2 regions of the Halobacillus trueperi genome follow, and region 1 is predicted to be linked to the other one. Evidence: riboswitches for the same ligand, from Rfam matches in the RefSeq annotation. Region 1 holds a riboswitch; the other holds the start of a gene.
What was found. A riboswitch is a leader RNA that binds a small molecule or an ion and turns the genes downstream of it on or off. The one in region 1 is predicted to bind lysine.
Positions count from the first base shown of each region.

Region 2: linked by a shared signal. The riboswitch ahead of DYE48_RS04860 (Na+/H+ antiporter NhaC family protein) and the one ahead of dapA (4-hydroxy-tetrahydrodipicolinate synthase) in region 1 are both predicted to bind lysine.

Region 1 covers NZ_QUAE01000004.1:151,587-160,721, forward strand. The annotation lists gene DYE48_RS07295 (response regulator transcription factor) at 1-598, opposite strand, end outside; gene DYE48_RS07300 (branched-chain amino acid aminotransferase) at 789-1,856, shown strand; gene DYE48_RS07305 (hypothetical protein) at 1,893-2,078, opposite strand; gene DYE48_RS07310 (sigma factor-like helix-turn-helix DNA-binding protein) at 2,244-2,900, shown strand; gene clpP (ATP-dependent Clp endopeptidase proteolytic subunit ClpP) at 2,916-3,497, shown strand; gene dapA (4-hydroxy-tetrahydrodipicolinate synthase) at 3,527-4,423, opposite strand; lysine riboswitch at 4,544-4,722, opposite strand; gene DYE48_RS21290 (hypothetical protein) at 5,380-5,802, shown strand; gene DYE48_RS07335 (MFS transporter) at 5,958-7,217, shown strand; gene DYE48_RS07340 (methyl-accepting chemotaxis protein) at 7,315-8,994, shown strand.
Region 2 covers NZ_QUAE01000003.1:3,368-12,502, forward strand. The annotation lists gene DYE48_RS04825 (DUF3055 domain-containing protein) at 96-362, shown strand; gene DYE48_RS04830 (cytosolic protein) at 419-706, shown strand; gene DYE48_RS04835 (YutD family protein) at 749-1,024, opposite strand; gene DYE48_RS04840 (YhcN/YlaJ family sporulation lipoprotein) at 1,160-1,789, shown strand; gene DYE48_RS04845 (M23 family metallopeptidase) at 1,868-2,806, shown strand; gene DYE48_RS04850 (MetS family NSS transporter small subunit) at 2,841-2,939, opposite strand; gene DYE48_RS04855 (sodium-dependent transporter) at 2,941-4,467, opposite strand; gene DYE48_RS04860 (Na+/H+ antiporter NhaC family protein) at 4,821-6,374, opposite strand; lysine riboswitch at 6,510-6,693, opposite strand; gene yunB (sporulation protein YunB) at 6,748-7,518, opposite strand; gene DYE48_RS04870 (hypothetical protein) at 7,670-7,855, opposite strand; gene DYE48_RS04875 (bifunctional metallophosphatase/5'-nucleotidase) at 7,914-9,135, opposite strand, start outside.

The DNA.
Region 1 (9,135 bases):
GTCGATTGACGTTGACCGTGAGGGTGTTGTCACTGACGAATCGTTCGTCTTCCCATAAACAATGGATAATTTCCTCACGGCTGACGATTTTGCTTTTTTTCTCGATCAGCTGTTTTAAGATGAGCATTTCATTTTTTGTAAGGTCGACGGTGTTATCGTCATTCGAGACCCGGTTTCGTTCATAGTCGATGGTTGCACCGAGCCACGTTTTCAATTCATTTTGATCGGTATTGTAGTTATAAACTCGACGAAGGATCGCCTGGATTTTCGCGATCAGCACATCAAAGTGGAACGGTTTTTGTACGAAATCGTCCGCACCAAGGTTCATTGACATCACCATGTCTGTCGGGTGGTCTCTCGATGACAGGAAGATGATCGGGACATTGGAATGTTCACGGATCATCCGGCACCAGTGGAAGCCGTCAAACTTCGGAAGCTGAATGTCGATGATGACAAGATGGGGATCGACATCCGTGAATACTTCCATCACCCGGCTGAAGTCACTGATGCCGTGGACTTTATACGACCACTGCGAAAGACGTTCTTCCATCTCCTGAAAAAGGGTACGGTCATCTTCAATTAACAGCAATTTGAACAAAGGGGACACCACCTTTCCGTATTTTACCTTTTATCAGTATAGCAAAAGTGCAGGTATTTACGCATTTTATTACGAAAAAGCGGTAGTGTAGTAAAAATATTTTGACCATTCCGTCAAATCCTCTTTAAAAAATAAGAGGATGGGCGTACAATGGATACTAATATTCAAAGACCACCATAGAAAAGGAGTCATGAAAATGTCATTGAACATCGTCGAAGCAACCCATAAAAAAGCCAAACCAGAGAGTGAAAAGATTCCTTTTGGACGCACCTTCACGGATCACATGTTTGTGATGGACTATGAAGAGAATAAAGGATGGCATGAACCGCGGATCGTCCCTTATGAACCGCTCACGCTTGATCCTGCCGCAATGATTTTCCATTATGGACAGACCGTTTTTGAAGGATTGAAAGCATACCGAACCGATGATAACCGCGTTCTTCTTTTCCGTCCTGAAAAGAACTTCGAGCGACTGAACTTATCGAGTGACCGTTTGAGCATTCCGCCGGTCGATGAACAAGAAGTACTCGGTTATTTGAAAGAATTGGTCCAGCTTGAAAAAGATTGGGTCCCTGCATTTGAAGGAACGTCCCTTTACATACGACCATTTATTATTGCGACAGAACCGAACCTTGCGGTGGCTCCGTCCAAATCGTATAAACTGATGATCATCTTATCACCGGTCGGCCCGTATTTCTCAGGTGGCATCAAGCCGGTAACGATCAACGTGGAAGACAAATTCACACGTGCCGTCAAAGGCGGAACAGGCATGGCGAAAACTGCCGGCAATTACTCATCCGGCTACCAGGCACAAGCGAAAGCTGCAGAAGAAGGGAACAACGACGTCCTATGGCTTGATGGGGTGGAAAAACGCTACATTGAGGAAGTCGGCAGTATGAACATCTTTTTCAAAATCGATGGGGAAATCGTGACTCCAGCGTTGAGTGGAAGCATTCTCCAAGGGATCACGCGTACGTCAATTCTAGAGCTTCTGCGTAAATGGGAGGTTCCTGTAAACGAGCGCCGAATTTCTATTGATGAACTGTACCAGGCTTATGAAGACGGCAAGCTCGAGGAAGCCTTCGGCACAGGCACCGCGGCCGTCATTTCTCCGGTTGGTGAATTAAACTGGCTTGGCAAAAAGATGGTCATCAACGACCACGAAATCGGCGCCTTGTCGCAAGAGCTTTATGATACAATCACAGGGATTCAGCGGGGGAGAAAAGAAGATCGCTATGGTTGGACAGTGGAAGTATAAAGGTGAAGCCTCAGGTTTGGTGCCTGAGGCTTTTTTTTAATGCTCGTTTGTTTTTTTGTTCAAGTGTTTCACCAGGAACATCAGGACAAAGTAAAGAAAGAAAACGATGGCAAGACTCACAAACCAATCGAATGTCGCATGGAGAAAAGGACTAATGATGATGACGACGAGAAGAAAAACAAACCGGGCGATGTCTTTCTTCTGGTTCCTCCGAGTGGACATCGCACCCCTCCTTTTTCTATCCTCTAACCGAATATTGCTAACCTTAACCTTTTTTAAACCAAAGGGGTTTAGACGACCACAATAGAATAAAAATAATAGAAACACCCGTATCTTTTTCATGGATTTTTCCGTTATAGCTGTGAGAGGTCGAAAGGAGTGTGAAAGGTGGAACTGAATACAAGTAATCCCGTTGGGAAGCTTGGTCTTGAGGAGATCGAGAAGGACTATGATAAGCTTTTACGCTATTGTTTTTTCTTAACGCGCGATGGATGGGACGGAAAAGACCTTGCCCAGGAGTCGGTTGCAAGGGCGTGTGAGCACTATGATGCAGGGGAAATCAGACCAGCTCTTCTTAAAAAAATCGCCTACCATGTTTGGGTGGATCAAAAACGCATGGAGAAAAAGGAACCCTTGATGGAGAGGCCGGTTGATGACTTTGTAAAAAAAGAAGAGACTGTCGATGAAACCTTGGTTCAGCTTCTGTTAGAGAAATTGACGGTGAAGCAGTTGCTTACATTTATTTTGAAAGAAGCCTTTCATTATAAAATTGCAGAGATTGCAGAACTGCTTCAAATGAAGGAAACAGCAGTTAAAGCGTTATTGAAGCGTTCGAGGGATAATCTGCACAGGTATCCCGAAGCGGAAAGGCTTCAAGTGATGCGTACCCGCTCAGAAGATGACCTTCTCTACCAAACATTGGTCAGAACGCTCACCATTCAGGATCCAACGGTACTGATAGAAAAAATCCCGATTCTCCTCAAACCTGCTTCCAGAAATCAGCGACCAGATTCACCTTTAAACGTCCTCTCTTTAGCAGCATAAAGGAGGGAAAATCTGATGAATACAATACCTTATGTCATTGAACAAACAAGCAGAGGGGAGAGGTCCTACGACATCTACTCCCGGCTTTTAAAAGACCGAATCGTGATGGTAAGTGAAGAAATTAATGATCACATGGCCAACAGCATTGTCGCCCAGCTTTTATATCTTGCAGCGGATGACCCGGGAAAGGATATTTCTTTGTATATCAACAGTCCAGGGGGTTCGACGACTGCTGGATTTTCGATTCTGGATACGATGCAGTATATCCAGCCTGATGTGCGCACGATTTGTACAGGAATGGCGGCGTCTTTTGGAGCTATGCTTTTATTGGCAGGTGCAAAAGGGAAGCGGTATGCGCTGCCGAATAGTGAAATTATGATTCACCAACCGCTCGGGGGAGCTCGCGGGCAGGCAGCTGATATTGAAATTTCAGCGAAACGAATCATCAAACTGAGGCAGCATATTAATGAAATCATCTCCGAGCGCACCGGGCAGCCTGTGGAAAAGGTGGCAGAAGATACCGACCGGGATTATTTTATGAGTGCAGAAGAGGCGAAGGAATACGGAATCGTCGATGAGATTGTTCACAAGAAATGAAAAAAACCGCCCATGCCGGGCGGTTTTTCTTACGAAACAGTAAAGGCTTCTTTCGGTTGTACTTTTTCAAGTTCACTGAGCACATGCTTTTCTTCCTCTTCTGAAAGTGGCAGAAGGGGAAGGCGGACACCACCGGCCTCCACACCTTTGGCATTCAGTGCCGCTTTCACAGGGGACGGACTTGGTGCCGAGAAGATGGCATGCATAACAGGTAAAAGCTTTTGGTGAAGGCGGGCGGCATAAGCAAAATCACCTTCGCGGAAACTTTGAATCATCTGCTGCATTTCATTTCCGATCACATGGGAGGAAACGGACACGATTCCTGTACCTCCAATCGAGACGAATGGAAGCGTATTGGAGTCCTCGCCACTGTAAACAGAAAAATCATCGGACGTTTCACGGATGATTTCCGTCGCCGCATCTAGATCGCCGCTTGCTTCCTTGATTGAAACGATATTTTTAATCTGGGATAAGCGAATGACGGTCGCCGGCTCCATGTTGATGACGCTTCTGCCTGGGATGTTGTAAAGCATCACGGGAAGCGATGTGGATTGGGCAATCGTAGAGAAGTGCTGGTAAAGACCTTCTTGGGTTGGTTTATTGTAATAAGGAGTCACGAGCATGACGGCGTCGACACCGATTTCCTCAGCTTTTTCAGTCAAACGGATGGACGCTCTCGTATTGTTGGATCCGGTACCTGCAATAACAGGAACTCTTCCGTCCACTACTTCAACAACGAATTTGAAGAGGCTCACTTTCTCTTCTGTCGACAATGTCGGTGATTCACCTGTTGTCCCTGCAATGACAAGGCCATCCGAACCGTTTTCGATCAAGTGGTTGACTAACGCTCGCGTTGCATCAAAATCAATGTTTTCTTCGCTGTCAAAAGGGGTCACCATCGCTGTTAATACTTGGCCGAAATTCATAACCTCACACCTTTGTTTAGAATTTTGAATACGTTCGAGGTTGTGAGGGCTACGGCAGTCAAAATAAAAACGGCAGCAACGAGGGCTTCGCTGCTGCCGTAGAAACTTTTAGCCGTTCCTGCGTAAGATAGCCCTCCATATAGTTTCCTATATGACAGTCCTGTACTTATTCAGCAGCAGAACCAGCATCAGGGAGATGAGATCCCTTTCGCTTCGGCAATTTCCCCTTTCCACTTTCATCTCAGGAGCTCATTCTCCTCCGATAAGTGTACTCATGTCATTGCACCTCTATCCTTACTTCAAAATCATTTGAAATAAGAAAATATTTAGTTAGTAAAAGATTATCAAAAAAGTACCAATCTTACAAGTGGAAAGACAAGGGAACCAACAATTCGACAAAACTTCTGAGATTCTTATCTTAAGCAATCTGGCAGGATTGTGTAAGCCTCGATTTCGAGATGTTTTGGGGTTCGTTGCTGAGTTGAGCGCCAGCCGTGTCTCCCAGGTCGATTCCGCATTTGAACACTTTCCTGTGGGGGAGCGCCGAGCTTTCTCGGAATTCGTCCTGCGGGATCTCGCCTATCTCCTTCTCCCACGGGAGTCTCGCAGCTTCCCAACCACCCCATTCCATGAGACTGAAAAACGAACCCCTTTGCCGAGGATGGGTGTCTTCCACTATCCATGCCAGAGTGTTACCAAGCGCTCTGTAGCAACTTCCAATGTGGGGAATCCATTTTTAATCTGGCAGAATTCTTGAAGACTTGATTTCGAGACTTTTGTGCGATTTCAGGCGCTCCGATTGCTTTCCATGAGGCGGGCGCTGAGCCTCCTCACTCTCAGGCGGAAGCATTAAGGGGTCTCAATTCTTAAATGAAGAGAAATGGTGGGGATAGGCACGATTTGGGGGTGGGGTTCTTAGTATATGGTGTATGAGTTTTTTAGAAGGGACGGATCGGATGAATCAATATCCAAGTTATTATAATAACGGGAATCAGGATCGGATCGTGTTCGGCGGTGGTGGGATGTTTAACCCGGGAGCTGGAGGAGGTTTTGGAGGATTATTCCCTCCAGGCACTTGGGGAGGCGGTACTGGCGGGCAGTGGCAGCAGCCGTTTCCGTGGGGAGGTCCAGGCGGTGGGAGTTGGCAACCGCAACCTTCCGTTCCAGGTCAGTGGGTAGGCCCTGGTGGTCTGCCGCCCGGGTACAATGGTGGTTTCCAACCCGGAGGTTCTTGGGGGGGACCATTTACACCACCAGGACAAAGCCAACACGATCTGTACCGGGCTTGTATCAACAATTGTGCCGCACAGTTTGGATCTAATGACCAAGCGTATTTCAATTGTATTAATCGTTGCCGCAGTCAATACATGGGGGGCTGACCATCCGAGAGGTTTGCAAAGGGCAAACCTCTTTTTACATAGGTGGGGAAATATCAGTCTCGAGACGGATGGAGAATCATTCTGTGGCATATCGTTGCTGGCATCGACCTTTTATACAATGGAATCAACCAATAATAAACGAAGGTGTGGTTCATATGGCAGTCAATGAAATAGCGTTGCAACAGTCAGAAACGGAACTGAGAGAGATTCCCTCCATATTCAAGAATCGAAACTTTTTGCTGCTTTGGGGAGCGGCACTTTTATCAAGTTTTGGCATTTCATTTTTTCTTTTTTCGCAAAGCTGGTATGTGGTCAATGTCTTAGGTTTAGAGGCCTCACTTGGCATTTTGTATATCGCTGTTAGTATTCCACGGGTGCTTTTTATGATTATCAGTGGAACGGTGGCGGATCGCTTTGATAAGGCGAAGATCATGTTCTTGTCTGATTTTATTCGTGGGCTGCTTCTCGTCGGCCTTGTCGTCTGGTTTATTTTCGGTGGAATTACGTTATGGACATTTGTGACTTTTGCCCTTTTCTTCGGTATTTTGGATGCTTTTTTCTGGGCAGCGGAAAGTGCCGTCATTCCTTCAATCATTCATAAAGACAATCTGACAAGAGGGAATTCGATTATCCAGATGACCAACCAGACTTCGTTCATCCTCGCTCCTATGCTTGCCGGGGTCATCATTGCCTTTGGAAACTATGAAATTGTGTTTGCAACAACAGCGGTCATGCTTATTGTGGCAAGTGCTTTGATTTTCTTCATGCGTGTACCCAGAGTGAAAGAAGGGTCGGAGGAACAGAAAAGGTTTTGGGATGATTTTAAGGAAGGACTGCTCTACGTAAAAAATTCCCGCGTCATTTCGCTTGTCGTTTTAACGACGATTTTTATGAACCTCTTTTTAGTCGGACCTTTAACGATGGGGCTTCCGTTATTTGTGAAGACCGTTCTGGAAGGGACCGCAATGGATTTCAGCTTTCTTGAAGCAGGTTTGGCTGTGGGGATGCTGCTTGGTTCGATTGTGGTTGGTGTGTTGAATGTGAAAAAGAACCGCGGGAAAATTGGCATCATCGCGCTCGTTATCTCAGGGATAGCGTTTACATGCCTTAGCTTCACGACAGAACTTTGGATGAGTATATTATGTCTTGGAATCTTTGGTTTCGCCTTATCGGGATCAAACATTCCATTCATTGCTGCCATTCAGAGTTTAATTGATGAGAAGATGCTAGGACGGGTGATGGGGCTCATTTCGCTCGCTTCCATGGGACTGATCCCTGTCAGCTACGCCTTAACATCAGGGGTCTTAGCCTTCGGCATTTCCATCCATCACATTATGGCAGTCGGTGCGATTTTAGTAACCTTGTATTCGGCTTTTATTTTCTTTAGGTTTAAAGAGTTGAGAGAGATTGAATGAGAAAAAAAGCCTAGGACTTATGAAGGGAAAGACTTTAGAGAACGCTTCTTATTTCCGATAAAAGAAGAAAGGAAAAATACGGAAGAGGAGCGTTTTCATGAAAAGTCTTAAAAAAAGGATTTTAGTATCTTTTTCAGTTGTTATAATGTTGACGGTTATTTTAAGCAGCTTCAATTTTTTTGCCACAAAATACACGAACGATCGTACAAAGGATATGGTGGACCATCAGCTTCCATTACTTATTGCTGATGAAAAACTAGCCTTGAATTTATCTCAGCGAATCGCGCTGACAAGAGCCTACGTACTTTTTGAAGATGAAAGTTATCGCGAACAGTTCAACGAATATACACGAGAAAGTGTGGAGGTTCAGGAAGAGCTTTTGAGCATGTCCAATTCAGAGGAAGCGGAAAAGCTCGTTGAACAAAGCATTCAATGGAGGAAGATGGTTCAGAATGAAGTATTCAACCGTTATGACACTGGTAACGAGGAACAAGCGATTCAGGCGCTGAGGGAAAAAGTGACCCCTCTTGGCCAGGAAGTCATGGAAGGGTTTGAAAACATGGCGTTGCAACGTGAACAAATGATGGAGGAAGAAGGGCAAAACATCCTGCAAGCCGGAAATACAATGATGATCATCGGCAGCATTATATCACTCGCTTCCATCATTATCGGGATTGCATTTGCGCTTGTTATTGCGAACCGTATAACGAATCCGATAAAAAAAGTAGTCAAGCGGATGATGCAGATTTCAGAGGGAGACATCAGTCAAGAACCGGTCCATGTGAAATCCAAAGACGAAATCGGGCAGCTGGCCGATGCGACGAACGACATGCAGCGTTCTCTGAATGAAGTGATCCAGTCTGTTTCTTTCACTTCGGATCGAGTAACCGGGCAAAGCGAAGCATTGACTCAATCAGCGTATGAAGTGAGAGAAGGCAGTGAACAAATCGCCTCGACGATGCAAGAGTTGTCCTCAGGGGCAGAGTCACAGGCGAATGGAGCCACTCATCTTTCTGATCAAATGCGCACGTTTGGTGAAAAAATTCAGGAAGCGAACGCGAGTGGCGAGTCGATATCAGAAACATCGAATGAAGTCCTTGCTATGACGGATAAAGGTCGTGAATTGATGCAGCGTGCGGTTGCACAAATGCACGCGATCGACAGTATCGTGAAGGAATCCACTGAGAAAGTAAAAGGATTGGATCATCAATCCAAAGAAATTTCCAAGCTTGTGCGAGTCATTGAAGACATTGCCGACCAGACGAACCTCTTATCTTTGAATGCCGCTATTGAAGCTGCGCGTGCCGGGGAACATGGAAAAGGGTTTGCCGTTGTAGCTGACGAAGTAAGGAAGCTTGCCGAACAAGTCACACACTCCGTCGGTGATATCACAGAAATCGTGGAAGGCATTCAAAAAGAAACCGGAAATGTTGTCAGCTCTCTTGAAACAGGGAACCATGAGGTAGATCAAGGTTCGAAGCAGATGAAAGAGACAGGCGCAACTTTTGATGGAATCAATGGTTCCGTTTCAGAGATGGTCGCCAAAATCCAGACCATCTCAGCGCACTTGAAAGAGATTGCTGAAAACAGCATGCAAATGAACCACTCTATTGAGGAAATTGCTTCGATTACAGAAGAATCGGCTGCAGGTGTTGAACAGGCCGCTGCCTCTGCCCAACAGTCGAACAGTTCCATGGAAGAAGTGTCCCAAACGGCTGAAGACTTATCGAACCTTGCAGAGCAATTAAACGAACAAGTCCGTCGCTTCAAACTGTAAATACAGAAACCTCGCTCATTAAAAGGGCGAGGTTTTTTCACGTTCCTATGGTTTTAAATGATCCTTCAGGAAGAGTTATGAATGTGTTGAGTGCGAATGGATTCTGGTGAACGACTAGCCCTGAAAAAAGCGTATGATTCC
Region 2 (9,135 bases), on a different contig from region 1:
ATTTTTAGTGTCTGATTTCATAAAAATCGGGCATACTATTGCTAAAGTTTTTTCGTAGCGGATTATAAAACCAACGAACAGGAGATGATTACATCATGGCACAACGTCCGCTTTTAGAAGACGTCACTCAAAGTACAAGCACTCGATTTGTTTCATTCACAGCAGGTAGTCACCGTTTTGAACTTGCTCTCATGAAGGCCGATTATTTTCAAAACCAAACGATGGTCATCAACTTACCAAAAAACCGTCAAGCCTTGCTTGATCATAAGAACATCAACGAAATCGGCCATTTGGAACATATGTTTCAACTCAGTGCAATGGAAGCAGAAGAATTAAGGAATTACCTTCCTGATCTCCTCTGAGAACGGGCATAAAAAAACCTCCTTCGACAAAAAATAATGCGGAAGGAGGTTTTTTTATGGGTAAAGAAAAACGTAAGTATTCGGATTTTGCCAATGTCGAAGCCCAACGTAATTACTTGACTCCCGAACAACTTCCTGAAGGGCCTTATGGTGCACCCAGAAACAAATATGAACCTGTAACCAATGATAAGAGTGCGCCATGGACCGAGGAGCAGCGATATTACAGTGCTTTTAATTATGAAAATAAAGGGCTCCACCAGGATCTTCCTCGTCAAGAGGATGGTGCTCACCCCACTCATGATGAAAAAGATAAAAATGTAAAGCCCTCTGAGGAAGCTCATTAAAACAAAACAAAAAACGGCGTGCGATGATTGGCGCGCCGTTTCTTATTGACGAATTCTTTTCAGTACAAAGTAGGAACAACCGAAATTACAGTATTCATACAAATAATCTTCAAGCGTACTGATTTTGGTATCAAACGTTGCTTTGGAATTTTGATCATCATAAAACCCTTTTAAACGTAATTGACCATAACCCCAATCTCCAACGATAAAATCATATTTATTCAGGATATCACTAAAACGACTTTCCACTTCTTCTTGTTGAAAGCCTTCTTGATAGTCCTCCAGGATCTCATATGTTTTCCCAGCCAGCTCAATCATTTGTATCACCTCTATCCTTTTTCAGTGTATCACATTTTTTCACATGTTAGGAAATACAACAAAAGCAAAAAGTATGTTTCCGATAAAACTGCTCAATCTAATGATTATAAACAGTTACATGAAGGAGGAACTATAATGAAAAAGATATGGAGAGTATTCACCCTACTGTCCCTTGTCACACTCATTGTTGCGGGATGTCAGGAAACAAAAGAAGAGCAAGCAAAGAATATGATGGATGATGACACGTTGAATGGCAATGCCATGGACGGATATAACGAGAAGCCAAAAGATGGGCAAGTTGGTTATGTGCGCTTTAACAAAGATCAATTAAATCAAGATGCTGAAGAACATCGTGAAATCAAAGTCAATCGTGAAGAAATGGCGGATATGATTTCCCGGATGATTCTCCGCTATGATCAATTCGAAGACGTAGCCACAGTAGTTACGGATAATGAAGTGCTCGTCGCGTACAAAAAAGCAGACGACACCGATCGAGAATCAGCGGCCGATATGGTTCAGAAGACGGCTTATTCTTTAGTCCCAAGCTTTTACCATGTGTATGTCTCTGACAATCCTGCTTCCTTTGGAGATATTCAAAGTTTAAGTAATTCCACCGTGTATGATCAAGGGTATAACGATACGATCGACAGCATCATCAAAAAAATGAAGAAGTCACCACAAGGAAAAGTCGAGGAATCCAACCCTCAACAACCGGATGTTGGACCAAATATGAATACAGAAGAAGAAACCGGGATGGAAAACTGACATCACCCCAATTTTTCCATTCATAACAAAAGCATGCCTGCCTCATGCTAAAGATATCAAAACATTGAAGGTGAGTTTATGAAATACATCGGTTCAATGATCTTATGTCTTAGCATGTGCGTACTTTTCTCTGCAGGTTCCATACATGCAGATGAAGAGAGCGATGCACGAATGGCATTATATAAGAAAACTTCAGCTATTACTGATATCCCCTGGGAGTATCTGGCGGCTATCGATCAATACGAAAGGCAAGTTCATGACGATCCTAAAGAGGGGCGGGTTACTGCTATTGAAGCGGATCCGATGTTCTGGACTGGTTCTGCTGGAGAAATGCCCTCAACATTCTTCCCGGAAGGCTGGGGTTCAGATGGAGATGGTGATCAAAAGATTCAGTTGGATAATGACGAAGACGTGTTATATTCGATAGGCACATACTTGAAGTCCTACGGTACCACGAGTGATGATATTAAAATCGCCCTTTGGAATTATTACAAGAGAGACCTTACCGTTCAAACCATTATGAATACAGCAAGAGTATTCAAAAAATTTCAGACCGTTAATTTGACAAACCGTGACTTCCCCCTCCCCCTTCAGGCAAATTACAGTTATAGAAGTACATGGGGGGATGCTCGAGGCTTTGGAGGAAGACGCATTCATGAAGGCACGGATATTTTCGCTAATTACGGCGTTCCCGTTAAATCTACAACTTATGGAGTTGTAGAGATGAAAGGCTGGAATAAGTTTGGTGGTTGGCGGATTGGAATTCGGGATATTTATAACATTTACCATTATTACGCCCATTTGCATAGCTTTTCAGAAGATATTAAAGTGGGGGACATCGTACAACCTGGTGATGTAATTGGATCGGTAGGAGCTTCTGGATATGGACCTCCTGGAACATCCGGAAAATTCCCTCCACATCTTCATTACGGGATGTATCAAGATAATGGAAAAAATGAATGGTCCTTTGATCCTTACCCTTTTCTGAGGAAGTGGGAAAGGATGACAAAAAATTAAAAGCGCCGCACTTCATTGTGCGACGCTTTTCTTGTTATTTTGATTTTTTTACGGCATTCGTAATACTGGCAGCCAGGCCGCCCCATATCACGAGCATTCCGATAATCATCATTGTCACTGCACCAGCTGTCATATTAGCTTACCTCCTTTTTTACCTCTTCAACGGCTTTTGAATCCCAACGCTTCAATGTCATCAAGAAGCCGAAGACAATGGCGAAGGCTGCCACGAACCAGCCGCCGAATAAAATAAATCCATCCGCATATCCTTCGTAGTTCCCTGTTTCTGTATCGAACTCTTTAAGAAGGTTCTTCTTGAATAAGCCAAACATCATAAATCCAAGAACAATTGGTGTGATGATACCAAGACAGACCTTCCACCATCCACCAAGGCGGAGATCAGAAATACCGTTCGCATGAGTTTGGAAGTCATTGAGGTTACGTAAGAACCAAGCAATAACCACGACTTCAACAAGGCCGACGAACGCCACTCCGAATTGGTTAATGAAGTAATCAGCAGCATCAAGGAGATAAAGTCCCCCTTGTGTCGCGAAAAGCAAGGAAATAACAGCTGCAAGTCCACCACCAAGTCCTACAGCAGCTTTTCTTGAAAGTCCAAATTTTTCGCTCAGAGCAGCTACGTATGTTTCTGAAATAGAGATTAACGAAGATAGTCCGGCTAATACTAATGATGCGAAGAATAGGAAACCGAATAATCCATTCAGTGCAGGGAATTCATTGATGATTTGCGGGAATACCACAAACGCAAGTCCTACCCCGCCACTAACGACTTCACTCACGGGTACGCCGCTCTGGGAAGCCATAAATCCTAATGCACCAAACACTCCTATACCAGCTAATAGTTCAAAGCTTGAATTACCGAAGCCAGCAATGAACGCATTGTTCGTTAAGTCCGATTTCTTCGGTAGGTAACTGGAGTACGTAATCATAATCGCAAAGGCGATCGATAAACTGAAGAAAATTTGACCATAGGCCGCTACCCACACGGAACTATTAGCAATTGCACTAAAGTCTGGAGCAAAGAAAGTCTGAAGACCTTCTGCCGCCCCCGGAAGAGTGATCGCCCGGATGACAATAATTATGAAAAGGACAACCAATGTAGGGATAAAGATTTTGTTTGCCGCTTCAATCCCTTTTTTGACTCCTTTGAAAAGGACCCCAAGAGTAATCAACCAAACGATAAGAAGTGGAATAAGAACACCAGGTACAAGGCTTCCTGTCTGACCAGGATCTACGGATAATTGCAAATAATCGCTAAACAAAAAGCCTTCTGTGTCATCACCCCATGAAAGGTTGAATGCAAAGAAACTGTATGAAATTGCCCAGGCAATAATGACGGCATAATATGTTGAAATAACAAATGATACAAGTACTGCCCACCAGCCAAGCCATTCTGTTTTACGGTTCATTCTGAAGAATGAAAGTGGTGCTGACCCTCTAAATTTGTGGCCGATGGTGAATTCCATAACAAGTAGCGGAATACCCGCTGTTAACAGAGCAAATAAATAAGGAATGAAAAATGCCCCACCACCATTTTCATAAGCTACTGCCGGGAAACGCCAGATGTTACCTAAACCGATGGCTGAACCGACGGCTGCCAGTATGAAACCGGCTCGTGTTCCCCATTGTGCACGATTTTCCATGCGAAAGACCTCCCTGAGTTAAACATCCTAAAAAAGATGTTTTTTAATTTTTATTTTTCTGATTATTCTGCTTTAAATTATAACTAGCAATGCACAGCTTGTCAAAATAATTTTTAAATTTTCAGAAATTGGAAGGGGAGTTAAAAGCCTTGAGTAAAATGTACTACCATAATATGGATTAATATGTTTTTATCATACACGATATATACTATATGGCAGGACTTTGTAAGTCACGAAACTGAGTCTTCAACAATCAGCCTATGTAAAGAATTTTTGAATGGGGAGATGATGACAAAAAAAGAGAGTATGGATTTGCACGTTCCATACTCTCCCACAAAGTATTCCTTTTTATTTTACTCCGTTGGCTGCCGATTAAACTTGTGAATAATGAACGCTACAAATGTGACAATAATCAACGTCATCAACAATGGCAGCCACACTCCACCAGACAAGCCTAAGATAACATAACCGATGGAAGCAGCTCCTGCAGCGATAAGGGCATAAGGGAGCTGTGTGAGTACGTGATCAATGTGGTTCGATCCTGCCCCTGTCGAGGAAAGAATTGTCGTATCGGATATCGGTGAACAGTGGTCACCAAACACAGATCCAGCGAGTACTGCTGACAGTGCCGGCAAAATCAGTGTAGGGTCGGATACTGCCGCGATTTCTCCTGCAATCGGAAGCATAATTCCGAATGTTCCCCAAGATGTACCTGTTGATAATGCCATGAAGCCAGACAATAAGAAAATAATCAAAGGCAGATAGGCAAGGTTGATATCTGCTTGAGTAAATTGCTGGGCTAAATATTCACCAGTTTGAAGCTGGCCGATAATATCACCGATCATCCAGGCAAAAACCAAGATGTAAATCGCTGGTAACATGGCTTTCATCCCTTGACCAAAGACGAGAGAAATTCCTGATTTAGGTTTTGGTTGACTGATATACAGCACAAGCGCAACAACAACAGAAACGACTCCACCTGTGAACAATGAGATATTCACATTTGTGTTTGCAAAGATGGAGAGAAGATCGACACTGCCTTCTGTGTTGCGCATTCCTGTGATGACCATTGTTAACACAGTTCCGACAACAAGAGCAAAGATAGGCCAAATCAGATGAGAGATCTTCCCATGGTTATGCTCCTTGAATTCATCATTCAAATCACCAGGAACGTCCCTTTTTTCAGGGTTGTTCAATTCTCCTGTTTCAATGGCTCGTTTCTCATGAACTTTCATCGGACCAAGATCCAATCTTAAGTAAATCGTCAAGAATACGAGCAATAACGCCGCAAACACATAGAGATTTGCTGGAATCATTAACACAAATGCTTCAAAAGCTTGATACTGTGTGATTTCATTCGCAGCCAGGATACTTCCGATCGTTCCAATAATATAAGCTCCCCAGCTGGAAATAGGTGAAATAACAGTAATCGGAGCCGATGTGGAATCGATATAATACGCCAATTTTGCCCGGGATACTTTATATCGATCGGTTACAGGGCGCGCTACTTGTCCTACAGCCAGTGCATTGAAGTAATCATCAATAAAGATGATGATTCCCAAAAGCGCCGGAACAAGTGTTGCCCCTTTTCTCGTGCGAATACGTTCGACAGCCCAACGACCAAACGCACGACTTCCTCCTGATGCTGTCATGAAGGCAGTGGTAATTCCTAATAAGAATAGAAATGATAACAAATAAATGTTGCCCATATTCAGTGCGCCTTCACTGACGAAGATGTTTGCGAAAATCGACCAGATTAACGCTAGTCCTCCGCCAATATCCATTTGTGTGAGCAGGAATGCTCCTACGATGATCCCAATCCCTAAGGATAGGATGACTTTCCTTGTCAGCAGAACAAGGATTAACATTAATACTGCTGGAATTAAAGAATAGATGGTTCCTTCCATGATGTTTCCCCTCCGTAAATCTTGATGTAACGGGATTGGAAGGCTACTGCGGATAAAAATGAGGAATAAAAAAAGACAATGATAGAAAATAACCTACCATCGCCTTTGTAAGTGGCAATTTGATTATCCTCCATTTCGATCAGTAGCGCCCCATGCACCCAAAAGCATGCATGACAGTGTATCTCTTGTTCAGATATACACCAGCGTCTTATAGTTTGACGAACTACAAAACACTTCGGCAAACATCCCCTTCCATCAATCATCGTCGCTTGTCTCGCTCCAATTGATTACTGATGGTGTTTGCACCTCTACCTCACCGATCTGATAAGGTCACGCATATTCAATTCTCAGTAATTTTAACAATTCCAAGCATTTATTGCAAGGGTTCCATTGGATAGGAAAATGATGGATCCCCTTCCCCTCCCATACCACCATAAAAATTAGGAACTTTACCTAGGATGGTAGCTTGATCAATAGGAATATTATTCGTTACGACAGTTGTTTCTGTAGAAAATGGAATAACAATCCGGACATTCACTTCAAAATGAATCGTCAATTCAAATAAAGCAGCGTTAATCCCATATTCCGTCATCTTGATATCGACTTCTGATTGAACGTCTCCAATCACTCTAAGTTGAACAGGAACTTTTGGCCCAAGGTTCGCTAGTAAACTGTTGTTTGTTGCTACCCCAATAGGAAGTTCAATAAGTGTTGCTGGTTGTTCTCCTAATTCCTCCTGTGTGCGATCGGGATCAATATTCGGCTCCAAAGAAGTATCCTCCATCGGAAGCTCGCCAAGCTCCATCCTTTTTAAAAAGTTCTGAACACGTATGGTCGTATCACGAAGTGCGCGGTTAACAACTACAGAGTTCCATCCCATATAAACAATATTTCCTTGGTTATCTTTTTCCATATTCACAAGGTCATTAAATTGTAGATCTTCTGCGATCGTTTTACTGACTGCTTCATTAATGGCATCCCTAGCCAGCTGTTGAGCTTTTGTTTCAGCAATTTCAACGAGCGCCGGAGTCACACCTCGGTTAATGAACCAAAGGCTTAACGCTGTGAAAAGGGCGAAAAACAGCAGACTAAGCACAATCCTTTTTCCGATCGTGGAACCAGTAGTCGCACTCTTTTTTGGCATAGAACAACCCTCCTCATCTATCTATATGAAAGAAAAGAAGGGTTTAAGCATCAACTTACCGATGTCAGATGACAATTCTTGATCAGGATATTCAATTCTTTGGACAAGTCGATGTCTCTTCCTCTTGTACCATCTCTTTTTATTTCCCTTACTATGGGACGATCGCTTCACGTCCATCTTCTATATACACATAAGTAATATCAAAGCTTTTTAACCGTTCAATGATCCGCGGTGTAAAAGCTACACCTTGTTGGAGGAGCGCTTGACCGCTTTCATTGTATATGGTTTTAGCTAATACAGCTCCGGGTACTAGAGAATTTGTTGCAACGACTCTCATAATAAACTCCTTACAATCCGTTATGTAAGAGAGCTACCTACAAAGGTAGCTCCCAGTGTTATGACTTAAGTGCTTCAGATAAAAGGTCTCGCAATAGTTCCGGCATAAAATATTTCTTTGTCTTGGAATAGGCGATTTCAGGAAAGAATCGGCCAAACGTAAATGTGTCCGCTGTAGCAAACCGATACGTACGATCATAATCAATCGGTTCACCAGCAAAAGTGACATGCTTTACATGTTCTTCTCCATCATCATCCATTTCTATGTCAATACCTGCAAAAACCATCTTCCCAATCACTTCACCTCTAAAGCCAAAGCCTTTCAGCCTTATTTCCGTAAGTTCTTTCGTATGAGCAGCTCGTATCACTTCCATCAGCTCATCCCCTCTCAATTCCACAAGACAGGGGTTCATCGGGTGTGGACAAATGCGATGAATATCTTCATAAGTAATTTCCCCAGCGGATAAATGGTCGAGGAGCACACCTGCATTTAACATCGCTATATCCGCCGATGTCCATAAGCGTAATTGTTCAGTCAAGCGGTTCATAAGCGGGGTGTCATGAAACCATGCAATGTGCAGAGGTTCCCGGAGATAAGCTACGGGAGTGCCTAGTTCATGAACAGCTTTAGAACGAATCTCTTTGACTTTTTTTGTGACTCCATCATCTTTTTTCAGTTGTTCCGTTGGTATGGCATAGGCCTCTTTCTTCTCTAGATGGCGCGTATCGATGTTCCATTCCACAGCAACTTCACCGAGATGCGTCCCGTGTTTACCTGCTGCTGTCAACAAGGCACCATCAATATATTCACCATTCTTAAAAAGGTGGTGCGTGTGGCCCCCGATAATAATATCAATGTCTGAATAACGCCTCGCGATTTCTTCGTCTTCATTAATACCAAGGTGTGATAGTAAGATAATGATATCCGCTTGATTTCTCAACTCTTCAATTATCCCATCCAATATATCGAATGGCGAGAGCACATCCCACCCTAATTGCTGGTAAAACGCTTGAAATGGTGCAGTCAAACCTAATACGCCGATTTTCGTCCCATATTTGGACTCAAGAATGTGGTAGGGCTTTAACCAAGCAGGTGAAGAGGAGCTCTTACAATCCAAATTGGCACAAACGACACGAAAAGTTGCATGATCGTATAAGGAGTGAAGATCTTCACTCGCTAAAGTAATGCCTTCATTGTTGCCGATCGTTGCTACATCATATCCAGCTTCATTTAATAACTCAACATTGCCCTTCCCCATCAAGCCCTCAGCGATCGGATGA